DNA from 2 places in the Pantoea sp. XAF26B01_ASV70 genome. Region 2 is predicted to be linked to the other one. Evidence: predicted binding sites of a transcription regulator. Region 2 holds the regulator's gene; the other holds the start of a gene.
The links. Region 2 encodes LexA, which represses DNA repair genes until DNA is damaged. Its sites were predicted from a motif close to TNCTGTATGTACATACAGNA; they were not measured.
Positions count from the first base shown of each region.

Region 1 (3,415 bases), 980 kb from region 2:
AGGCACTTACTATTCATAACTCGATTATTAAAATTTTTATGTTTTCCGCTAACACATGTACATCTGGATTTATATACAGTTAAGAATTTGTATTAGTGGGGGATTATAGCCTTCCTATTTCTCACTTTTTTAACATGCCTCCCTAAAAAACTCAATCAAACTTAGCTATAAATGATAAAAATTATTTCATAATTTTGCAGAAGGTACGTCACTCCATCGAGTGGTGTATGCTGGTGATAGCATCTCACGCTTCATCTGCCATGTTGGCGCTATTCCTCGACCAGCAAACCAGATATTCCCTATGCCAGTCTGATTAATATGGTCAATCACCTGCATCAGAGGCTTGCTGTTGGCTCTGGGTTGAACTTCATCAAAGAGATTGAGCTGAGCAACTCCTGAAGGCGTGAAATCGTTCAGCATAACGCCTGCTTTGGCATAACGGTGGCCGTTTATCCACACTCGATCAAGCGCTCTCATCGCAGCTTCAATAATGTCCCTGGAATCCTGACAGGGTGACATCAGTGTCTCTGAAGCCAGATTTCCGTAGTAAGCCTCTCCGGGCGAAAAAGGCGAGGTTTTAATGAATGCACAAACCTGTCTGCAGTATTGTTTCTCCCCCCTCAATTTAGCGGCCGCCCGCTCGGCATGCTGACAGATCGCCTGTCTTATGTGTTCATACTCCGTGACCCTTTCGCCAAACGAACGGGAGCACACGATCTGCTGCTTTGCCGGCGGCGCCTCTTCCAGACTGATACAGCTCTCGCCGTTCAGCTCACGCACCGTCCTCTCCAGTACTACGCTGAAGTGTTTACGGATCATTGCAGGATTGGCGCGGGAGAGCTCCAGTGCGGTTGTAATACCCATTCCGTTCAGTTTTTTGGCAATGCGTCTGCCTACTCCCCAGACCTCCTCAACGGGCTGGCGGGCAAGCATCTTCTCTGCACGGACGTGCGATGTGATGGCCAGGACGCCGCCAAACTGAGGCCACTCTTTGCTGCTCCACTGGGCTGATTTTGCTAGCGTTTTGGTTTTACCAACCCCAACGCCGACCGTAAGGCCGGTGTGCTCACGCACACTGCAACGGACTTCGCGACCAAATGTCTCGAAGTCCGTGCAAAAATCGATTCCACGGACGTCCAGAAACATCTCATCAATCGAATACTGTTCTACGCGAGGTGACAGAGCTTCTAAAACGCTCATTACCCTGTTCGACATCGATGCGTATAACGCATAATTAGAGCTAAAGGCATGAATTTTAACTGGGAAATTTTCGTTTTTGATTTTAAACCAGGGTTCGCCCATACGGACATGTTTTTTACTTTCGGCACTGCGTGCGATGACGCAACCATCGTTATTACTCAGAACAACCACTGCCTGGTTGCGCAAATCAGGTCTGAAGACTTTTTCACAGCTCGCATAGAAGCTATTGACGTCCACTATTGCGAACATCACTCACCCCGGGTTTTATGAATAAATGAGGTGACCACGCCGAAAATCTGGAGCGTTTCCGGATCTGGGTATATAGGGGAGAAGGAAGGATTCATGGGCTGGAGCGTCAGCCTGGGGCGGAGCAGCAGGCGTTTTACGGTAAATTCGCCTTCAATCTCAGCAATGACAATGTCGCCGTGCCGGGGAGATTCGGCCTTATCTACCACCATTAAGTCACCACTGTTAAGGCCAATGTCCGTCATAGACTGGCCAGAGGCGCGGACAAAAAACGTCGCTGCAGGGCGCATTACACAATATTCGTTGAGGTCTAACTCGCGTTCAACATAATCCTGAGCAGGGCTGGGAAAACCAGCCTGACAGTTTTCGAGGAAAAGTGGTGCAGCTATCGAGATCGGGGATAGCGGGAATTTGTATAAAGTGAGCATGTCATGGCACCTCCTAATCTACTGTTTATGCATACAGTATTATCCAGAGATTCCAGGGCAGTCAATCGCACTCAGTCACCTTCGGTGTAACTCATTGAATACTGTAAAAATAAACCACATCCAGACCGAAAGTGTTAACAGCGTCGGAATAATTGGCCCTTTACAGGTAATCAAGCGTCTCAATACCCGCAAAATAAAGATAAAAAAAGGCCGGTTACCCGGCCTCAGATGTTGAGAAATATGTCTTTCCTTCTGTTCAGTGTTCGTTAATGGGATCATGTCATTTCACGCTGCTGCGTCAGCCCTGATGCCAGAGTGCGCACGCAGACGTGCTGACCATCCGTTCCAGTAATGCACCGGCGTCAGCAGTACCCGCCGCCGTTCGTCACACAGGGCATTCCCGATTACAACCTCACCGGGTATGCCGCAGAGTGAAAGCTGGATATAGGCCATGCCCGCCGCCAGCGGATCGATATCGGTAACAGACACCCATAGATAGCGGTGTGGCGAATAACCGGCATTCCTGAGCGTGCTGGCGAATGCCAGCGTCATAGCTCCTGAGCCGCAGGCCGGTTCAGCAAAAGTGATAAACGGCTTGTCTCTGAAAACCTCTTCAGGATTGCTGAGTTGCGCGCCGAACTGCAGTTGCGCCATCATCAGCGCCACGCTCCACGGGGTGAAGTACTGTTCTTTGTCTTTGTCACCCAGTTCAAGCAGCATGTAAATGCGCCCGAGAAAGTCACAGGTTTTTTCTTCCAGTCCGTTCACCACGTATGCCAGCAGTCTGGCCATCGATGAAACGTCCTCTTTTTTGTATTTGCCCACGATGGCCATATATTTCTGTTCGCGCTTCTCACAGAAATGCAGGCCATTCTGAATGGCGATCACACTGCAGCTGATGAAGTCTGTAAACACCTGGATACGCCGGGTGCCACGGGCGATGGAGTTAAAGAGTGAGATAAATTCTTTCTCGTTGTCGATGCGGACGCTCATGCGTGTTTTCCTGAAAAAAAGGGAACACGCCCCGTAAGGGAAACGATGTTCCCCCTTCGGGTGAAAAAAGCGGCCACAGCAGATGCTGTGACCATTGTCTGACAGACCTGTGATTAGGATCTGTCGGTAGTTAACCACGAACGCCGGCGTAGTGTGCAACGGCAGTGGCGGCCGGCGCAGCTGCTTCAGCACTGAACTGATACAGCCTTGCCCCTTCACTCACCTGATACTGCAAGTCCTCCTCCGGATAAGGTCCGCTGTCGACGTGGTCACCGCTGTCAAAACAGTGATAACCCGACGTGCCGGCATCCGGAGAGATCCAGTAGTGACGGATTTCACAGTCAAACTTCTGCGACATCTGCCCCATGACTTCCGCCGACGGCGGATACCAGGGAGAGGAGAACGTCAGTATCAGCGAACCGATATCGTCACGGCTACACTCCGACCGGTGCCCCGCAGGAAACTCCGTCCCGTAAAGCTGGATATAGAGTTCTGACGTGGTGTTAAGACCACAGAAAAGGCCACTTTCCCCGTTAATCTCGGTGGCC
Region 1 is NZ_CM137251.1:727,562-730,976, forward strand. Features, by position in the region: gene umuC (translesion error-prone DNA polymerase V subunit UmuC) at 187-1,449, opposite strand; gene umuD (translesion error-prone DNA polymerase V autoproteolytic subunit) at 1,449-1,874, opposite strand; gene ACX8ZY_RS03470 (DNA methyltransferase family protein) at 2,160-2,867, opposite strand; gene ACX8ZY_RS03475 (DUF1281 domain-containing protein) at 2,998-3,415, opposite strand, start outside.
Region 1: umuD (translesion error-prone DNA polymerase V autoproteolytic subunit) is a predicted target of LexA. The motif match lies at 1,894-1,913, and genes of this name have one in related genera.

Region 2 (3,415 bases):
TCTTTATTCATGGCAGACCTCCAATCCTCGGGTTTTAATGATTATCTTGCTACTTAACAAAATAACGATACAAAGCGCTGGTTAACTGCGCTGCATAGAGTTAATTGTAGTAGCCAATTTCTTAACCGTGGAATAATACAGAATAATCCGTATCGGCTTGCGTGCAGCCACGGCTGACTCAGGCATCAAACCAGCTGTTCTGACGCCAGTGCTTACGCCAGATGAGCCACAGCGACAGGCCTCGCAGCGCCAGGAAAACCGTGACTGCCAGCCAAAGACCATGGTTACCCAGCACCGGTACGCTAAGCAGCGTCAGAAAATAGCCGGCTGCGGCAACTACCATGCTGTTACGCATCTCGCGCCCGCGCGTCGCCCCGATGAACATGCCATCCAGCAGATAACACCAGACACCGATCAGCGGCATAATCATCTGCCAGACCAGATAGCGGTCCGCTGTCTGCTGGAGTGACTGAAGAGAGGTCAGCAGGGTAACGATTTGCGGGCCAAAAATGGCATAGATCAGCGAGAAGAACAGCGCCACCACCACCGCCTGCCGACAGGCAGAGTGCCAGACGCGCAGGAGTTTGCTGCCATCTTTTGCACCATGCGCCTCACCCGCAAAAGCTTCAACCGCATAGGCAAAGCCATCCAGCGCGTAAGCCGTAAAAGTGATGAACATCAGTAATACTGCGTTAACCGCCACCACATCCGGACCCAGCCGGGCACCCAGTACGGTCAGCGAGGCGAAACAGAGCTGCAGCATCAGAGAGCGCAGCATGATATCCCGGTTCAGTCGCAGCAGCCGGCCGCTGTCACCGCGCCAGCTCTGCTTCAGCAGGCTAAGCGTAATTCCGCGCAGTTTTAACACCCGCCAGACCATGATGCTGCCGACACCCAGCGTAATGTATTCCGCCAGCGCCGTGGCGGTTGCCGCCCCCGCGACACCCCAGTGCAGCCCCATCACCAGCCAGAGATCGAGCACGATGTTAACCAGGTTGCCCACCACCAGCAGGATCACCGGCGCGCGTGCATACTGCACGCCCAGCAGCCAGCCCAGAATGACCAGGTTTGCCAGCGTGGCAGGCGCACTGAGCCAGCGAATCTGAATAAACAGTGCCGCCTGTTCGAGTACATCGGGATTGCCGCCAACCAGATGGGTCGACAGCTGAATAATCGGATAACGCAAAGCGATGAACAGTACGCCCGCCAGCAGCGCAATGATCAGCGGCTGAGTCAGCGCGCGTGCCAGCGCCATTTTATCGCCCGCGCCAAATGCCTGCGCCGTAAGGCCAGTGGTACTCATTCGAAGGAAAAGCAGCAGCATAAAGAGGAAGCTGGTCACTGTAGTCCCGACCGCAACCCCGCCAAGATAGACAGGGCTGTCGAGATGACCAATTACTGCAGTATCGACCACTCCAAGTAAGGGAACGGTGATATTTGAAAGGATCATCGGCAGCGCAAGCCGCCAGAGATTTTTATCGGTTGCCGTAATAAAGCGCATTCGCCGTTCCGTGCTCAGTGTCGCTGCGCAAAAGAGGCAGCGACAAAATTAGGGCAGACAGAATAGCATCAGAGAAGGCGAATGCACGCTGGCAGAAGAATCAGAGCCACTCACCGTTGCGCACCACGCCAACAGCCAGACCTTCTATGGTCAGTGACTGCGCACGGGTATCGACAACAATCGGGTCAAAATCGCTGTTTTCCGGCAGCAGATGCACGATAGCACCCTGCTTTTTCCAGCGCTTAACGGTGACTTCATCATCAATGCGGGCAACCACAACCTGGCCGTTACGCACATCCTGGGTTTTATGCACCGCGAGCAGGTCGCCATCCATAATCCCGATATCTTTCATCGACATTCCGCTGACGCGCAGCAGGAAGTCAGCAGACGGCTTAAACAGGCCCGGATCGACCTTGTAGTGGGTTTCGATATGTTCCTGCGCCATGATCGGCTCACCGGCAGCAACCCGGCCAATCAGCGGTAGCCCTTCTGAGGCTTCTTCTTCCATTAACAGTCGAATGCCGCGCGATGCACCGGAAACGATCTCGATGACGCCTTTGCGCGCCAGCGCTTTCAGATGCTCTTCTGCCGCGTTCGGCGAACGGAAGCCCAGCTGCGCGGCGATCTCGGCACGCGTAGGCGGCATGCCCGTTGAAGAAATATGGTCGCGAATCAGGTCATAGACCTGCTGCTGCCTGCTGGTTAATGCTTTCATCCCGCCCCCTGGTTGTTTATACAGTCGCTGTGAGTATATACAGGTATTGGTGAAATGGAAACCGATTGTCAGGGAAAACGCGCCCTCAGACGCGTTATGGAAGGCTTATCGCAAATGTGTCCAGAGCAGCGCGATCCAGACGAAGAGTGCCAGTAAGATGCTGATCAGCACCGCCGCCGAGCCCATGTCTTTTGCCCGGCCCGCCAGCGGATGATGCTCCTGACCGATGCGGTCGACCACTGCTTCAATGGCGCTATTGAGGATTTCAACAATGACCACCAGCACCACCGCCCCAATCATGAGGATGCGGGAGACCACATCGACATCCAGCCAGCACGCAATAACAATAGCGGCCAGCGCAGCCAGCGCTTCCTGCCGAAACGCCGCTTCATGTTGCCAGGCGGCACGCAGTCCCTGCCATGAGTAACCTGCAGCTTTTACTATTCTGATAAGTCCGGTGGCATTATTTGCCATGATGTGGGAACCCTTTCATCGGATTGACGTCAATGTCTGGGCTGCGTGCAATTGGCACCACCACAGATCTTCGCTGCGCTTTCTGGTATGCTTGCGGCGCTTTGCTAACAAGAGGCTTCATGTTGTCTATGTCAGGTTGGCGTAAACTCTATTACAAACTGCTTAATTTACCACTGTCGTTTTTGGTAAAAAGTAAGGCCATTCCGGCCGATCCCGTGTCTGAACATGGTCTGGATCCGACCCGACCTATTATGTATGTTTTGCCTTACGATTCGAAGGCCGACTTACTGACTTTACGCGCACAGTGTCTGCGGCATCATCTGCCCGACCCGCTCACTCCGCTGGAGATTGATGGTTCTCTGCTGCCGCGCCACGTCTTTATCCACAATGGCCCTCGCGTCTTCCCCTATTTTGTGCCCAGCGTTGAATCCGTGAAAATTTTTCACGATTACCTGGACCTGCATCGCAATAACCCTAAGCTGGATATTCAGATGCTGCCGGTCACGGTGATGTTTGGCCGCGCACCAGGACGTGAAGTCCAGGGCGAAGCAACGCCACACCTGCGGGTGCTGAACGGGGTGCAGAAGTTTTTTGCGGTGATCTGGCACGGGCGCGACAGTTTTGTCCGCTTCTCGCCGACGGTGTCGCTGCGCCGCATGGCAACTGAACACGGTACGGATCAGTCGATCGCCCAGAAGCTGGCTCGTGTGGCGCGCATTCATTTT
Region 2 is NZ_CM137251.1:3,897,310-3,900,724, forward strand. Features, by position in the region: gene ACX8ZY_RS18435 (CsbD family protein) at 1-11, opposite strand, end outside; gene dinF (MATE family efflux transporter DinF) at 179-1,501, opposite strand; gene lexA (transcriptional repressor LexA) at 1,602-2,216, opposite strand; gene ACX8ZY_RS18450 (diacylglycerol kinase) at 2,322-2,690, opposite strand; gene plsB (glycerol-3-phosphate 1-O-acyltransferase PlsB) at 2,819-3,415, shown strand, end outside.